Regions from separate parts of the Rhizobium sp. BK619 genome, predicted to be linked through region 1. Evidence: riboswitches for the same ligand, from Rfam matches in the RefSeq annotation. Region 1 holds a riboswitch; each other region holds the start of a gene.
What was found. A riboswitch is a leader RNA that binds a small molecule or an ion and turns the genes downstream of it on or off. The one in region 1 is predicted to bind thiamine pyrophosphate.
Positions count from the first base shown of each region.

Region 1 (5,564 bases):
TCGCCGACTTCCTTCCAGGTCACATTGTCGCGATCGGAGAGCGGGCTGCCGGCGGCCGTGATCAGATGATAGCGCTCGGCATAGAGCGGAACACTGGTGACACGGCCGAGCGGCTCGTTTTCGAGATAGGTGATGCCGGCATCGATTTCGAGGTTTTCGAGCATGCTCAGCACCTGCAGCGAATTGCGCGAGACGATCGAGAAGGTGACGCCGGGATGCCGTTCCTGAAAGGGCGTGGTGATGCGCGAAAGCATGGCGAGCGCCGTCGGAATGGCGGCAAGGCGAATGTGGCCGGAAAGACCGCGGCGGGCGGCGCGCATCTCCTCGCGCATGGTGCGGGCGTCACCGACGATGCGCCGGGCCCATTCGAGCACGCGCTGCCCCTCCGGCGTCAACCCTTGAAAACGCGAACCGCGCTGCACCAGCATGACTCCGAGCTGATCCTCGAGCTGGCGGATCGCGGCCGAAAGCGTCGGCTGCGAAATCCCGCACTCCTCCGCAGCGCGGCCGAAATGCTTTTCATTGGCAAGGGCGATGAAGAATTCCAGCTTGTCGATCATCCGGTCTCCCGCGACATTTCGCGTCCGGCCTCATCTTCGACACAGCAACCGTGCTCCGCAAGGGAATGAATCAAGTTAAGGCGACGCGCTTTAACAGTTTTCCGCAGCGGGAAAAAGATCGAACAGCGATTCGAGGAAGGCAAGCACGCTGACATTGCCGATACTGTAATAAACCAGCCTGCCCTGACGGCGCGTATTGACCAGGCCTTCGAGCCTCAAACGCGCAAGCTGCTGCGACACCATCGCCTGCTGAATGCCGAGAATATTTTCGATTTCACCGACCGTCCGCTCCTGTTTCGCCAGGATGCAGAGGATCAGCAATCGGGTGTGATGCGCCAAAGCTTTCAGCAGATCGCTCGCTTCATGGGCTTTTCCAGCGAGTATGTGCAAGTCCTGGCCGGTCATCCCCGGCTCCGGTTTAGGCAACGGCATTCGATATCTCGGAAGGGAGGCGATTTGGTAGATCAGAACAATAGCATATTCGCACAAACGAATTGGTCAATAGTGATGAAATGCCAAAAAAGGTCCAAGTAAATCAGCAGATAAGCTGTCCGCCATTGATCTCGATCACCTGGCCGGTAATGTATCCCGAGAGTAAGGGAGCCGCCAGGAACAGATAGGCGGGAGCACAATCCTCGGCCGTGCCGAGCCGCTGCAGGGGGATGGATTTCTGGGTCTGGTCCAGCTTTTCTCTGGAGGAATAGCGCTCGTGGAAATCCGTTTCGATCGTTCCCGGCGAGACGCAGTTGACGCGGATGCCATCCGGGGCAAGTTCGCGGGCAAGCGCCTTGGAATAGGTCGCAACGAAGGCCTTCGAGGCCGAATAGATCGAGGAGCCGGGGCTGCCGCCGGTTAGTGCCGAGATCGAAACGGTGTTGACGACGGCAGCACCCTCGGCCGCCTTCAATGCCGGCAGCAATGCGCGCGTCAGCGCCACCACCGAGGTCTGGTTCAGCCGTATGACCGCCTCATATTCGGCATCCGTCAGCGTCGCAGCGGGAAAACGGCCGAGCATGGTGCCGGCATTGTTGACGAGCACATGCACCCTGTCGAAGAAAGCGAGAACATCTTCGGCAAATTGCGCCGCACCGCCGGCGGCGGAAAAATCGGCATGCAGCAGCAGCGCCCGTCTTTCCGATTCAGCCGTCAGCAGGAAATCCGGCAGGTCCCGCCCCGGCTTGCGCCCGGTATGGACGATCACCTTCGCGCCGCAATCCAGAAACTGCCGAGCGACTTCGAGGCCGATGCCGCGGCCGGCGCCGGTGACGACGACATTGCGATTTTCGAACAGTCTGGGATGAAACACGAAGCCGTCCTCCTCGGTTGCGTCACTTGCCCTTAACATATGAGCACACCGACCGAAAGAAAGGCAGGACTAAACAACGAGCTCGTTTTCGGTCTCCAGAAGCCGCGCACCCGGCCCTTCCTTGCCGAGCCGATCGCAGGGATTGCGCAGCGGACAGCTTTCGATCGACAGGCAGCCGCAGCCGATGCAGCCGGTCAGGCGGTCGCGCAGCAGACTGAGCCGATTGATTCGTGCGTCGAGATCGTCCTTCCATCGCGCCGACAGCGTCTGCCAATCGGCGACCGTCGGCGTGCGCCCCTGCGGCAGGGACTGGAACGCCGCCTGGATTTCCGAAAGCGGAATGCCGACACGCTGTGCAACTTTGATGATGCCGAGACGGCGCAGCACATCGCGCCCATAGCGTCGCTGGTTACCGCGGGAGCGGATGCTCGAGATCAAACCCTTGGTCTCGTAAAAATGCAGCGCCGAGACGGCAAGACCACTGCGTTCCGCCACTTCGCCGACAGTCAGCAGCTTGCCGAGCGGGGTTGCCGAAATACCATCCATCGCCTCTTGACCTCAATATTGGTTGAGGTTTTATATCCATTGCTTCTGCGGTCGTAAAGCCCGATCGATATTGCCGCCTGAGGCAGCAAGCTGCGGTCCCGTTCCCGGCAGGTACGGGCCCACCGAGGAACATCCGAGCGGGATCCCGCTCGGATGTTTCCCTCACATTAGAGCATGATGCCGAAAAGTGTGCGCGGTTTTCGGGCGACATCATGCTCTAACTCTTTAATTGAGAACAGGATTCAGATTTTAGGCCAACCGGGCCTAAAATCATCCTGTTCTAGAGCTATTCCGACCGTGCGGACGGGTTCGCAAATTTGCGGTTGCGGGAAGAAAACCCGGGTGATAGTTTCCGCCGAAATAACAGGGGAGCTCCGTATTGCCGGGGCTGAGATGTGAGGCGCAAGCCTCTGGACCCTTCAAAGCTGATCTGGGTAATGCCAGCGGAGCGAGGTTCAGATGTTCTCAGGCGCAAAAGTGTCACTTTATCCGATGTCCGGCAATGTCGTCGGCATCATTCGCGAAGCCGTCAAGGCGCTCGATCCCTATCGCGACCGGCTGGACATCGAGACCGAAATCAAACGCTGATGACATCGCCGCAACCATCGGATTCGCGCCTTGCCGCGCTCCGCGCCGCTCTCTACCGGGGGTTACCCGCCTTGCTCGCGGGCTGCGCCTTTTTGGCAGCATGGGAACTCTATGTCGATCTTTCCGGCATCAAGCCTTCCATCCTGCCGGCGCCTTCGCGCATCGTCATCCAGGGCTGGCTGAACCGTGAGGCGCTGATATCAAACACCTGGCCGACGCTTGGTGCGACACTCGGCGGTTTCGCGCTGTCGCTTGCCTTCGCCTTCGCCGCGTCGATCCTCATGGATTTCATGCCTTTCATGCGCCGGGCACTGCTGCCGATCTTCATCGCCAGCCAGACCCTGCCGCTTGTGGCGATCGCGCCGCTCGTCGTTTTATGGTTCGGTTTCGGCCTTTTGCCGAAGATCCTGCTGGTGGCGCTCGTCACCTTCTTCCCGCTGCTCGTCGCCCTGCTGCAAGGCTATGAATCGACCGACCGCGACATCGCCGAATTGCTGCATTCGATGAAGGCGAGCCGCTGGCGCGTTTTCCGCCTGGCACGGCTTCCCTCGGCGCTGCCCTATTTCTTCGCCGGCCTGAGAATCTCAATCACCTATGCCGTCGTCGGCGCGATCTTTGCCGAATATGCCGGCGCCGCGAGCGGCCTCGGCATTTATATCCTCAACGCCAAGAACAATTTCCGTCCCGATCTCGTGCTCGCCGCCGTCGTCGTCAGCGCCGTGCTGACCCTCTGCCTGTTCGGCCTGACGCTCGTCATCCAGCGCCTCCTCATGCCCTGGCAGCCCACCGCGGAGCGGCGCCGATGAGCGACAAGATGGTTGAGCTGCGCAATATCTCCAAGTCCTTCGACGGCATGCAGGTGCTCGGCGATATTTCGCTCAGCGTCGCCAACGGCGAATTCGTTTCGATTGTCGGCCCGTCCGGCTCCGGGAAATCGACGGTGCTGCGATTGCTGACACAGGCGCTTCGACCCGATGCCGGCAGCGTGCTTTTCAAGGGTGCGCCGCTGGAAGGGGCGCCGCATACTTTCGCCTTCATGCCGCAACGCGATGCGCTGATGCCCTGGCGCCGGATCATCGACAATGCGGCACTCGGCCTCGAGGTGCGGGGCATGAGCCGCCGGGCGGCCCGCGCCGCCGTGGCGCCGCTGTTCGATCGCTTCGGCCTTGCCGGTTTCGAACATCATTATCCCTCCGAACTATCAGGCGGCATGCGCCAGCGTGCCGCCCTGCTGCGCACCGTCGTTCAGACCCAGGACATGCTGCTGCTCGACGAGCCTTTCGGCGCGCTCGACGCGCTGACCCGCACGCAGATCCAGGAATGGCTGCAGGGCATGTGGACCGAACACCGCTGGACGGCGCTGCTGATCACCCATGATGTCCGCGAGGCCGTGTTCCTCTCCGACCGCATCTATGTGCTTTCGGCCCGCCCGGCGCGTATCATCCGCGAATTCCACGTTCCCCTGCCCCGCCCGCGAAGCCTTGCCGATCTCGGCTCGCCGGCGGCCCAGGCGATCGAAACCGAAATCCTGCAAACCCTGCTTCATCCGCTAGAACAGGATGATCTTAGGCCCATCGGCCCAAAATCTGAATCCTGTTCTGATTTAAAGAGTTAGAGCATGACGCCGAAAACCGCGCACACTTTCGGCACCATGCTCTAGAGACCTGAGGAGGTCATCATGCTGCTTCTCACCCGTCGCCAGACGATTCTCGCCGCCATCGCGGCAGGCCTTGCCGGCCGCCCGGCCTTCGCCCAGTCGGCGCCCGCAAAGGCTCGCATCGCGCTCGATTGGACGCCCAACACCAACCACATCGGTATCTATGTCGCCAAGGCGAAGGGTTTTTATGCCGCCGCTGGCCTCGATGTCGACATTCTACCCTATGCCGATACGAGTGCCGGAACGCTGGTCTCGAACGGCGTCGCCGACTTCGGCATCAGCAGCGAGATCGAGGCCATCACGCAGCGCGCCGGCGGCGGTGACGTGAAGATGGTCTACGGCGTCGTCCAGACCGAAACAGCGCGCCTGATCTTCAAGGGCGGACGCGACGACATCAAGAGCCCCAGAGATCTCGACGGCAAGACCTATGGCGGCTTCGGCGGCACCTGGGAGAGCGCGCTGATCTCCGCGATGATCCGCAATGATGGCGGCAAAGGAGAGGTCAAGACCGTCACGCTCGGCACCTCCGCCTACGAGGCGCTGGACAATGGCTCGATCGATTTCACCCTGGAGATCTATACCTGGGAAGGCGTCGCCGCCGAGCTGGAAAACCGGAAGATCGCCCGCTTCCACTATTCCGACTATGGCATTCCCGACGAGCAGACCACGGTCATCGTCTCCAGCGACACCTATCTCTCGTCCAATCGGGAAAATGCCCGCGCTTTCATTCAGGCGACGCGAAAGGGTTATGCCTATTCCGTCGATCATCCCGACGAAGCCTGTGCGCTGCTGATAGCAGAGAGCAACGGCGCGCTGATGAACGCCGAATTGGTGAAAGCTTCGCAGAAGGCACTGATCGAAGGACACTTCCTGAAATCCGAGGCCGGTGTGATCGGCACCCTCGATC
Region 1 is NZ_JACIBH010000002.1:355,802-361,365, reverse strand. It holds gene FHX14_RS05120 (LysR family transcriptional regulator) at 1-560, opposite strand, end outside; gene FHX14_RS05115 (metalloregulator ArsR/SmtB family transcription factor) at 651-992, opposite strand; gene FHX14_RS05110 (SDR family oxidoreductase) at 1,096-1,866, opposite strand; gene soxR (redox-sensitive transcriptional activator SoxR) at 1,936-2,412, opposite strand; TPP riboswitch at 2,768-2,881, shown strand; partial or broken gene FHX14_RS33355 (HMP/thiamine-binding protein) at 2,872-2,988, shown strand; gene FHX14_RS05095 (ABC transporter permease) at 3,000-3,806, shown strand; gene FHX14_RS05090 (ABC transporter ATP-binding protein) at 3,803-4,615, shown strand; gene FHX14_RS05085 (ABC transporter substrate-binding protein) at 4,679-5,564, shown strand, end outside.

Region 2 (5,564 bases), on a different contig from region 1:
TTCTATTCCGACAGCGGGTCGACCTCGGTCGAGGTGGCTCTCAAAATGGCGCTCGGCTACTTCCACAACATCGGCAGACCACGCGACCGGATCGTGGTGATGGAGCAAAGCTATCACGGCGACACGATCGGCACGATGTCAATCGGCGAACGCTGCGTGTTTAATGCCGCCTATGAACCGTTGCTCTTCGGCGTCGACCGGCTCGCCTTCCCGCAAACAGGTCATGAGCAGCAGTCGCTTGATATGTTCGAGAGCTTCTGCCGTTCGGGCCGCGTCGCAGCCCTTGTGATCGAGCCTCTGGTGCTGGGGGCGGGCGGCATGAAGATCTATGATGCCGGGGTGCTTGCCGGGCTCAAGGAAATCGCCGAACGACATGGCTGTCTGCTGATCGCCGATGAAGTAATGACCGGCTGGGGCCGGACGGCGACGATGTTCGCCTCCGAGCAGGCCGGCATCACACCCGATATCCTGTGCACGTCCAAGGGGTTGACCGGCGGCGCCCTGCCGCTCGCAGCCACTCTCTGCACCAGCGATATCTTCGACGCCCACCTCTCCACCGACAGGCGCAAGACCTTCTTCCATTCCAGCTCCTATACAGCGAACCCGATCGCTTGCGCAGCCGCTGTCGCCAATCTCAACATCTGGCGCCACGAACCGGTCGTTGAACGGATCGAAAATCTCGAAGCGCTGCATCGTCAGAAGCTCCGGCGATTTGAGGGCGATACGCGCTTCTCCAATATCCGGCAGGCCGGGACGATTGCTGCGCTCGACCTCGTCGCACCCGCGAGCGGTTATCTCGCCGAGGCCGGCCCGCGCATGCGGCGGTTGTTCCGTGAGCGTGGGCTGCTGATCCGTCCGCTCGGCAATGTCATCTACCTGATGCCACCCTATTGCGTGACGGCGGACGAGCTCGGCCGCGCCTATGACGCCATCGACGATGTCGCCTCGATCGTTCTTGGGAGTGTGGGCTGATGTCTGGCCGCTCCTCCCGCATGGTTGGCTTCGGGCATGCCGTGCCGGCGCGGCGTGTCGACAATGCCGAGATCGAGGCGCGCCTGGGTCTCGAAACAGGCTGGATAGAACGCCGCACCGGCATCCGCACACGCCACTGGGCCGAAGACGGCGAGACCCTGAGCGGCCTTGCCGCGAAAGCCGGACGAATTGCGCTCGACGATGCTGCAATTGCCCAAAGCGAGATCGCGCTGACGCTGCTTGCGACCTCGACGCCGGACCATCTCATGCCGCCCTCGGCGCCGCTGCTGGCCCACCGGTTGGGCCTCGAACGGTCCGGCGCGATCGATCTGGCCGGCGCCTGTTCGGGCTTTCTCTACGCACTCACCCTGGCGGATGGTTTCGTCCGCGCCCATGGCCGCGCCGTGCTGGTGGTCGCCGCCAATATCCTCAGCCGCCGCATCAATCCCGCCGAGCGGGCAAGTGCAGTGCTGTTTGCGGACGCGGCCGGCGCCGTCGTGCTGGCGCCGAGCACGAACGGGCGAAGCGGCCTCCTTGCCGCCGATCTCGCATCGGATGGTAGCGGCTATGGCCTGATCAACATTCCCGCTGGCGGCAGCAACCGGCCATTCTCTCCTGAGCTAAGGCCCGAGGATTTCCTGATGACTATGCAGGACGGCCGTGACGTCTTCTCCCGCGCCGTCGCCCTGATGACCGAAACCTCGAAGCGGGCGCTTGAAGAGGCGGGGATTGCCGCATCGGATGTCGACCAGTTCGTGCCGCACCAGGCCAACGCGCGCATATTCGACGCCGTCTCGGGCAACCTCGGCATCGCGCCGGAAAAAACCATCCGCACGATCGAGCGCTTCGGGAATTCGTCCGCCGCCACCATCCCGCTTTCCCTCTCGATAGCCAATGCCGAGCGGCGTTTCGCGGAGGGCGAGGCACTGTTGCTGACTGCCGCCGGGGCTGGCCTCATGGGCGGCGCTGCGGTCTGTCGCATGTAACCACAATGTCGAATCTGGAAGGAGCACAAATTGGAAAAATACGTGGGCGCGAAGCTGCATGGCATTCGAGTGACGGCCTCAAAGCTGAACTACCATGGGTCGATTACCATCGACGCGGACTTCTGCCGGGAGGTCGGCCTGAAACCGCTGGAATATGTGGAAATCTGGAACAAGATGTCCGGGGCCAGAATCAGCACTTACGTGCTCTATGGTGATCCCGGCTGCAAGTGCTGCATTCTCAACGGTGCGGCCGCTCGCACATGCCAGCAAGGCGATGAGATTATTATCGCATCCAGCGTCTTTTGCGAGTTCGATGAGATCATAAAGCTGCGGCCGCGCGTCTTGGTGTTCGGCGCCGGCAATGAGATTGTCGACAGAATTACTTACGAGGTCTTTCGCCGAGCGGACGGCTCTCCCGACATGTCGGTTACCACCGAACTTGCCAATAATGACTACGGATTTCCAGCGGCACTGACATCGAGCCGATCTTCGTAACGCGGTTGGGAATTGGGTTCTGGAATGGTGCCCCAGGGCTTGACGGAGCACCATTTCTCACAATAGCTTAAACCTATTCACCAGGGGGGTCCCGCCAAGGGGCTGAGATACTGCTGGTCGGATCGGCTTTGGCCGGCCGAGGCGCAGTGACCCGTTGAACCTGATCCAGTTCATACTGGCGTAGGGACGGTGCGAGCGCTGCGGCGGCGAGGGCGGGATTCCGTTCTTCGGATTCCGACGTGTTCTTCCATCATTCCAACTCTGGAACTGGGTCTCCAAACGTCAAACCTTGGAGCCTCGAACCATGAATATCGCAACCACCAAGCTCACCCCGGTCGTCACTACCGGCCCGCTTCCCGCCTCCACGAAAGTCCTCAAAGCTGGAACGATCCACCCGGACATCCGCGTGCCGATGCGTCAGATCGCATTGCATCCGACCTCCGGCGAACCGCCGGTCACCGTCTACGATTCCTCTGGTCCCTATACGGTAGAAGGCGCCGCGATCAGTATCGATGCCGGCCTGCCGCGCCTGCGCGAAAGCTGGATTGTCGCCCGCGGCGATGTCGAGGCCTATGAGGGCCGCATCGTCAGGCCGGAGGACAACGGCTTCGTGTCCGGCAGCCACCTGACGCCGGAATTCCCGATCCGCAACCAGCCTTTCAAGGCAAAGGCGGGCAGGGCCGTCACCCAGCTCGCCTATGCGCGAGCCGGGATCATCACGCCGGAGATGGAATTCGTTGCCATCCGCGAGAACCTCGGCCGGCAGGCGGCCAGCGAGCCGCTCATCCGCGACGGCGAAAGTTTCGGCGCCCATGTGCCGGATTTCGTGACGCCGGAATTCGTTCGGCGCGAAGTCGCGGAAGGCCGGGCAATCATTCCCGCCAATATCAACCATCCCGAATCCGAACCGATGATCATCGGCCGGAATTTCCTGGTGAAGATCAATGCCAATATCGGCAATTCCGCCGTCACTTCGTCGATGGCGGAGGAGGTCGAGAAGATGGTCTGGGCGATCCGCTGGGGCGCCGATACGGTCATGGACCTGTCGACCGGCCGCAACATTCACAACATCCGCGACTGGATCATCCGCAATTCGCCCGTGCCGATCGGCACCGTGCCGCTCTACCAGGCACTCGAAAAGGTAAACGGCATTGCCGAGGACCTCACCTGGGAGGTCTATCGCGACACGCTGATCGAGCAGGCCGAGCAGGGTGTCGACTACTTCACCATCCATGCCGGCGTGCGGCTCGCCTATATCCCGTTCACCGTCAACCGCGTCACCGGCATTGTTTCCCGCGGCGGCTCGATCATGGCCAAGTGGTGTCTGCACCACCACAGGGAGAGTTTTCTCTACGAGCATTTCGAGGAGATCTGCGACATCTGCCGCGCTTACGACGTTTCCTTCTCGCTCGGTGATGGCCTGCGCCCGGGATCGATCGCTGATGCCAATGATGCGGCGCAGTTTGCGGAACTGGAAACGCTCGGCGAGTTAACGAAAATCGCCTGGGCGAAGGATTGCCAGGTGATGATCGAAGGTCCCGGCCATGTGCCGATGCACAAGATCAAGGAAAACATGGACAAGCAGCTTGCGGTCTGCGGCGAGGCGCCCTTTTATACGCTCGGACCGTTAACCACCGATATCGCGCCGGGCTACGACCACATCACGTCCGGCATCGGGGCTGCGATGATCGGCTGGTTCGGTACCGCCATGCTCTGCTACGTGACGCCCAAGGAACATCTCGGCCTGCCGGACCGCAACGACGTCAAGGTGGGCGTTATCACCTACAAGATCGCCGCACATGCGGCCGATCTCGCCAAAGGCCATCCGGCGGCCCAGGTGCGTGACGACGCGCTGTCGCGCGCCCGTTTCGAGTTCCGCTGGGAGGACCAGTTCAACCTCTCGCTCGATCCGGAGACGGCGCGTTCGATGCATGACGAGACACTGCCAAAGGAGGCGCACAAGGTGGCGCATTTCTGCTCCATGTGCGGCCCGAAATTCTGCTCGATGCGGATTTCCCACGACATCCGCGCCGAAGCGCAGAAGGAGGGCCTGGAAGCCATGGCCGCCAAATACCGCAATGGCGGCGATCTTTACATGCCGGTCGCCGAAGCGGCGAAAACGCCAACCGGAGAATGACGATGCACATTCTCGTCAAGGGGGCCGGCGTTGCCGGCCTCACCGTTGCCTGGCAGCTCTACCGGCACGGTCTCCGGGTCAGTGTCACTGAACATGCCGACAAGGTCGGGGCCGGCGCTTCCGGCTTTGCCGGTGGCATGCTGGCGCCATGGTGCGAACGGGAAAGCGCAGAGGAGCCGGTACTGGCGCTCGGCCGTCTTGCCGCCGATTGGTGGGAGGCGGCATTGCCCGGCCATGTCCATCGCCGGGGAACACTTGTCGTGGCGGCCGGGCGCGATGCCGGCGAACTTGACCGCTTTTCCCGACGGACGGGCGGATGGGAATGGCTGGACGAGCAGGCGATCGCGGCTCTCGAACCTGATCTCGCAGGCCGTTTCCGTAGCGCACTATTCTTTCGACATGAAGCGCATCTCGATCCGCGACAGGCACTCTCGGGGCTGGCCTCCGGGCTCGAGGAAGCACGCATGCGTCTGACATTCGGCGTCACGCACAATGCTGACGTTGCCCATTATGATCGGGTGATCGACTGCACCGGAGCTGCCCAGATCGGCCAGCTGCCCGGATTGCGCGGCGTTCGCGGAGAGATGCTCTGCGTCGAAACGCGCGAGATAACGCTCTCTCGTCCCGTTCGCCTGCTGCATCCGCGCCACCCGATCTATATCGTGCCGCGCGAAAGACATCGCTTCATGATCGGGGCGACGATGATCGAAAGTGATGATACCGGCCCGATTACCGCGCGTTCGCTGATGGAGTTGCTGAATGCCGCCTACACGCTCAATCCTGTGTTCGGCGAGGCAAGGGTTACGGAAACCGGCGCGGGCGTTCGGCCGGCTTATCCCGACAATCTGCCGCGTGTGACGCAGGAGGGGCGCACCTTTCATGTCAATGGCCTCTACCGCCACGGTTTTCTGCTGGCGCCGGCCATGGCAGGCGAGGTGGCGCGGCTTCTTCTTGAAGAAGGCAAGAAATCGGTA
Region 2 is NZ_JACIBH010000015.1:202,015-207,578, forward strand. It holds gene FHX14_RS27120 (adenosylmethionine--8-amino-7-oxononanoate transaminase) at 1-972, shown strand, start outside; gene FHX14_RS27125 (beta-ketoacyl-ACP synthase III) at 972-1,958, shown strand; gene FHX14_RS27130 (aspartate 1-decarboxylase) at 1,989-2,453, shown strand; TPP riboswitch at 2,526-2,658, shown strand; gene thiC (phosphomethylpyrimidine synthase ThiC) at 2,758-4,590, shown strand; gene thiO (glycine oxidase ThiO) at 4,593-5,564, shown strand, end outside.
Region 2: another riboswitch for thiamine pyrophosphate. It lies ahead of thiC (phosphomethylpyrimidine synthase ThiC); the one in region 1 lies ahead of FHX14_RS33355 (HMP/thiamine-binding protein).

Region 3 (5,564 bases), on a different contig from region 1:
CGAGCGCGAAGACATCCGGCTGCAGCGTGTCGTGATTGCCGATCACCTCCAGCTTGATCCAATCGGTGCGAAACACTTCGCGGGCCATCTTCGCCGTCAGCACCGCCTCGGACACGCCATGGCAGCCGGCCGTGTTGGGAAGAACGTGAACGCCGAGCGCACGGATCATGTCGAAGAAAGCGCCGCCGTTACGCCCGCCGGCCATTTCGCGGCGCAGCGACACGGTGACGATCTCGGTTTTGGAGCGCGTGATGGCTTCGGTCAGGATCGCCGGCGAGGGATAACGCGCTGTTCCAAGGAGAAGGCGTGAGGCGATCTGGCTTCCGTAAAGATCAAGCATGCTCAGCCTCCCTGCATCGGGGTCAGGATTTCGATCCTGTCATTGTCGGTCAGCATATGCTCGTCGCGATCCTCGCGATGAACCAGTTCGCCGTTGACGGCGGTCGCCAGCCAGTCGCCCTCGTAATCGAGTGCGGCCAGAAGCTGCGAAAGCGTGGTGGCGGCGATTGTCTGGGCCTCGCCATTGATGATCAGCTGCATCGGTGTTCCTTTCTTCGGCTATTTGGAAAAAACGAGATCGGCGGCCTCGGCCGCCATGGTTGGCGCCAGCAGAAAACCGTGGCGATAAAGACCGTTGAAAACGACGACCTTCCCCTCCCGCACGACGCGCGGAAGATTGTCGGGCAGGGCAGGGCGGATGCCCGCGCCGGTTTCGACGACGGCGGCATCGGCAAAGGCCGGGTGCAGCGCATAGGCCGTGTTCAGCAGTTCCATCAGCGAACGTGCGGTGATCGGGCCGTCGGCATCGGTTTCGATCATCGTCGCGCCGACCATGAAAAACCCGTTGCCGCGGGGGACGATATAGACGGGAAAACGCGGATGCAGCAGGCGGACGGGTCGGGCGAGGCTGACCTCATCGGTATGGAGATAGAGCATTTCGCCCCGCACGCCGCGCAGATCGCGCTCTTGCCCGATGCGGGCAGCACCTGTGCAGTCGACAATATCGGAGAAATCGTCTTCGCTCGGATCCGTGTCGGTAAAGGTGATGCCGTTTGCCGACAGTTGTTCTTTCAATCCGCGCAACGCCTGACGCGGGTCCAGATGCGCTTCGCGTGGGAAGAACAGGCCGTGCCTGAAACGGGTGGCGAGCATGGGCTCGAGGGCGGCGATATCATCCTCTTCCACCCATTCGTAACCGGTCGTGCGGCTGGCAAACCGCTTCAGCTCGCCATGGTCGCGCGTCGAGGCAACGACCAGCGTGCCGTTGCGGACGACGCTGCCCGGCAGGATCGCTTCCCAGCGGTCGGCGGCATCGAGACCACGCGTCAGCACCGCCTCATCGGCACTTTCCCGCTCGCACCAGGGCGCCAGCATGCCGCCGGCGAGCCAGGAGGCGGCATGAGCGAAGTCCGGATGAGGATCGAAGACCGTCACATCGGCACCACGGGCATGCAATTCGCGGGCGACGGTGAGGCCGGCGACGCCGGCCCCTTTCACAAGCACGCGCATGTCATTCCGCCCCGTTGGCGTGGGTATCGATCGGCATATAGAGATCGCCGCCCTCACGGTATTTCGCCGCCATCGCATCCAGCCCTTCCTTTTGCACTTCGGCGCGGATGTCGTGCGATATGCGCATCGAGCAGAATTTCGGGCCGCACATCGAACAGAAATGCGCCACCTTGTGCGCTTCCTTCGGCAGGGTCTCGTCATGGAAGCTGCGGGCGGTGTCGGGGTCGAGCGACAGGTTGAACTGGTCTTCCCAACGGAATTCGAAGCGCGCCCGCGACAGGGCGTCGTCGCGCAGGCGGGCGGCCGGGTGCCCCTTGGCAAGGTCGGCGGCATGGGCGGCGATCTTGTAGGTGATGACGCCGGTCTTGACGTCGTTGCGATCGGGCAGGCCAAGATGTTCTTTCGGGGTGACGTAGCAGAGCATGGCCGTGCCGAACCAGCCGATCATCGCCGCGCCGATGCCGGAGGTGATGTGATCGTAGCCCGGCGCGATATCCGTCGTCAGCGGTCCGAGCGTGTAGAAGGGCGCCTCGCCGCAGACGGCGAGCTGCTTGTCCATGTTTTCCTTGATCTTATGCATCGGCACATGGCCAGGTCCCTCGATCATCACCTGGCAATCCCTGGCCCAGGCGATTTTCGTCAACTCGCCCAGCGTTTCGAGTTCGGCAAATTGCGCCGCATCATTGGCATCGGCGATCGAGCCGGGGCGAAGGCCGTCGCCGAGCGAGAAGGAGACGTCATAGGCCCGGCAGATATCGCAGATTTCCTCGAAATGCTCGTAGAGGAAGCTTTCGCGGTGATGATGCAGACACCACTTGGCCATGATCGAACCGCCGCGCGAGACGATGCCGGTGACGCGATTGACGGTGAGCGGGATGTAATGCAGCCGGACACCGGCATGGATGGTGAAATAGTCGATGCCCTGTTCGGCCTGCTCGATCAGCGTATCGCGATAGATCTCCCAGGTGAGGTCTTCGGCGATGCCGCCAACCTTTTCCAGCGCCTGGTAGAGCGGCACCGTGCCGATCGGCAGCGGCGAATTGCGGATGATCCATTCGCGGATATTGTGGATGTTGCGGCCGGTCGACAGATCCATCACCGTATCGGCGCCCCAGCGGGCAGCCCAGACCATCTTCTCGACTTCCTCAGCCATCGATGAGGTGACGGCGGAGTTGCCGATATTGGCGTTGATCTTCACCAGAAAGTTCCGGCCGATGATCATCGGTTCGCTTTCGGGATGGTTGATGTTGGCCGGGATGATCGCCCGGCCGGCGGCGACCTCCCGGCGGACGAATTCCGGCGTCACGTGATCGGGAATATCGGCGCCGAAGCTCTCGCCGTCACGCACCAGGGCTTCGGCCTTCGCCTTGCGGCCGAGATTCTCGCGAATGGCCACAAACTCCATCTCCGGCGTGATGACGCCGGCCCGTGCATAGGCGAGCTGGGTGACGGCTTTGCCGTCCTTGGCGCGCAGCGGCCTGCGCCGCCCCGGAAATTCCGGCGTCAGCCGGTCGCCGCTGACAAAGCCGTTATCTTCGGGGCGGACATGGCGGCCGTCATAGGCTTCGACGTCGCCGTGGGCCAGCACCCAGTCGCGGCGCAGTGGGAAAAGGCCCTGCTCGATGCGGATCTCCGCACCTTCGATCGTGTAAGGGCCGGAGGAATCATAGACGATGACAGGCGGTTCGCCGGCGGTCGGATGGACGCTGATTTCGCGCATCGGCACGCGGATATCGCCATGGATATCTCCCGGAATGTGGATCTTCCGCGATGCCGGCAGCGGGCCGGTGGTGACGGTCGGGGTGAGATTCTCTACGGCAATGGTCATGGTTTGAGGCTCCAAGTTGTAAGTTGGAGACCCAGTCAATCAGCCGGAATGATGGAAAGACGCCGGCACGGATTCCACGCGTGAATCCGCAGCCTTCGAGCGCTTGCACCGTCCCTACGCCAGTATGAACTGGATCAGGTTCAACGGGTCACTGCGCCACAACAGGCTAAGCCTTATTGTCCAGCAGTATCTCAGCCCCTTGCGGGACTCCCCTGGTGAATGCCGACAGTCGTAAAGCGCGGTCGCTGGTTGTGTCAAGCTTACAGCTTTGTCGTTTCCGTAGATCGTCTGTCTCGAGCCTGTTGCGTTACCGATCGAACTGCGGCAAATGTCAACTCACTCAACGTCAGGTGGATTTATGTCGTTTCGGATTGAACGTCTTACGCTAGAACATCTCCATGGCGCCGCCAGTGTGCTGGTCAGTGCCTATTCGGGACCTCCGTGGAACGAGAACTGGTCGCTTGAAGCGGCGTTTGAAAATGTAAACACCGTGCTTGAAACGCCGAAATCCATTGCGCTTGCGGCCTTTGACGAAGGCAAGGTACTGGGGATCGCGCTGGGCATACGACAGCGCCGCCATGCCGGTCCGGTCGTTTATCTTGATGAGCTGTCGGTGCTGCCCGAAGCCCAAGGCGCGGGAATAGGGACCGCGCTGCTATCAGCAGTTTTCGAAACAGCAAAGGCCGAGGGATGCAACAGCGTCTGGTTGGTCTCGCAGCGAGAAGGTGCGTTGTCGACATTTTATCAGCGCTGCGGGTTCGCCATCGGCAGCAACCTCGGCCTCTACTCCAAATCGAGTGCGTAGCGGTTAGGGCTGTATTGGTTTGCCATAGCTTGAGGGCAAGCGGAAGAATTCGAGCCTCGTCAGCTGGCGTCGGGTCGATCGGCGCGGGACCCCGCACCTCGTGTGTGTCAAGCCTCACCTGCTGCTGGGAACTCCATAGCCCCCCCCTGTCGGAGTGATGATCGTGATTGCCTCTCCGTCGCGAAGTCGCGTCTGTGCGCACCCCGGAAGGATTTCGATTTGTCGGTCGAGGCGGCGAATACGGTTTTCGCCTGTTTCTCCCGCTTCCCCGCCAGCGAGCCCAAACGGCCTCACGATACGATGGCCGGACAGGATCGCGCAGTCCATCGCGCGCCGAAAACGGATCGTGCGGCTGGTGCCGTCTCCCCCATTCCAGCGACCTCTGCCCCCCGAACCTCCACGTATGTGGAAATCCTCAAGCACGACGGGAAAGCGCAATTCGAGGATTTCCGGATCGGTTAGGCGTGAATTCGTCATGTGGGAATGGACACCGGCAGCGCCGGCAAAACCTTCGCCCGCCGGCGCGCCCGAGCAAAGCGTTTCGTAATACTGGTGCGCCTCATCACCGAAGGTCAGATTGTTCATCGTGCCTTGCGACGAGGACAACATCCCGAGCGCGCCGAAGAGACAATTGGTGACGGCCTGGCTCACCTCGACGTTTCCAGCGACGACCGCTGCAGGGCGGCGGGGAGCAAGCATCGACCCTTCAGGGACGATGATTCTGATTGGCCGCAAGCAGCCAGCATTCATCGGGATACGGTCTTCCACCAGAACACGGAAGACATAAAGGACTGCCGCACGCGTGATCGGTTCGGGCGCATTGAAATTGTCCGGCTGCTGCCCCGATGTCCCGGTAAAGTCAACAGTAGCCTCGCGTTTTACACGATCGATGCTGACGCGGACCTTTATCGCGCATCCTTGGTCCATCGGATAGGTGAACTCGGCATCATCGAGACGGGCGATCAACCGGCGGACGCTTTCCGCAGCATTGTCCTGCACATATCCCATATAGGCCTCCACGACATCGAGGCCGAATTCCGCCACCATCTTTCGCAATTCGTCGGCACCCTTCTGATTGGCGGCGATCTGGGCCCTGAGGTCCGCGACGTTCTGATCGGGATTGCGAACAGGGTAGGGTGCTTTCGTCAGCAATTGGGTCAGTTCCGTCTCCCGAAACCGGCCCTGGTCGACGAGCTTGAAATTGTCGATATAAACGCCCTCCTCGTCGATGGTCCGGGCGTTCGGCGACATTGATCCCGGAGCGGTGCCACCAATATCGGCGTGATGGCCACGGGATGCGACCCAGAACAGGATGTTCTGCACCGCGTGGTCGAAGATCGGAGTGCAGACGGTGATATCGGGCAGGTGCGTGCCACCATTATAGGGCGCGTTGATGGCAAAGACGTCTCCAGGGTGGATGAT
Region 3 is NZ_JACIBH010000014.1:238,096-243,659, reverse strand. It holds gene FHX14_RS26065 (thiazole synthase) at 1-340, opposite strand, end outside; gene thiS (sulfur carrier protein ThiS) at 343-540, opposite strand; gene thiO (glycine oxidase ThiO) at 559-1,509, opposite strand; gene thiC (phosphomethylpyrimidine synthase ThiC) at 1,511-3,337, opposite strand; TPP riboswitch at 3,431-3,561, opposite strand; gene FHX14_RS26045 (GNAT family N-acetyltransferase) at 3,696-4,142, shown strand; gene FHX14_RS26040 (hydantoinase B/oxoprolinase family protein) at 4,257-5,564, opposite strand, start outside.
Region 3: another riboswitch for thiamine pyrophosphate. It lies ahead of thiC (phosphomethylpyrimidine synthase ThiC); the one in region 1 lies ahead of FHX14_RS33355 (HMP/thiamine-binding protein).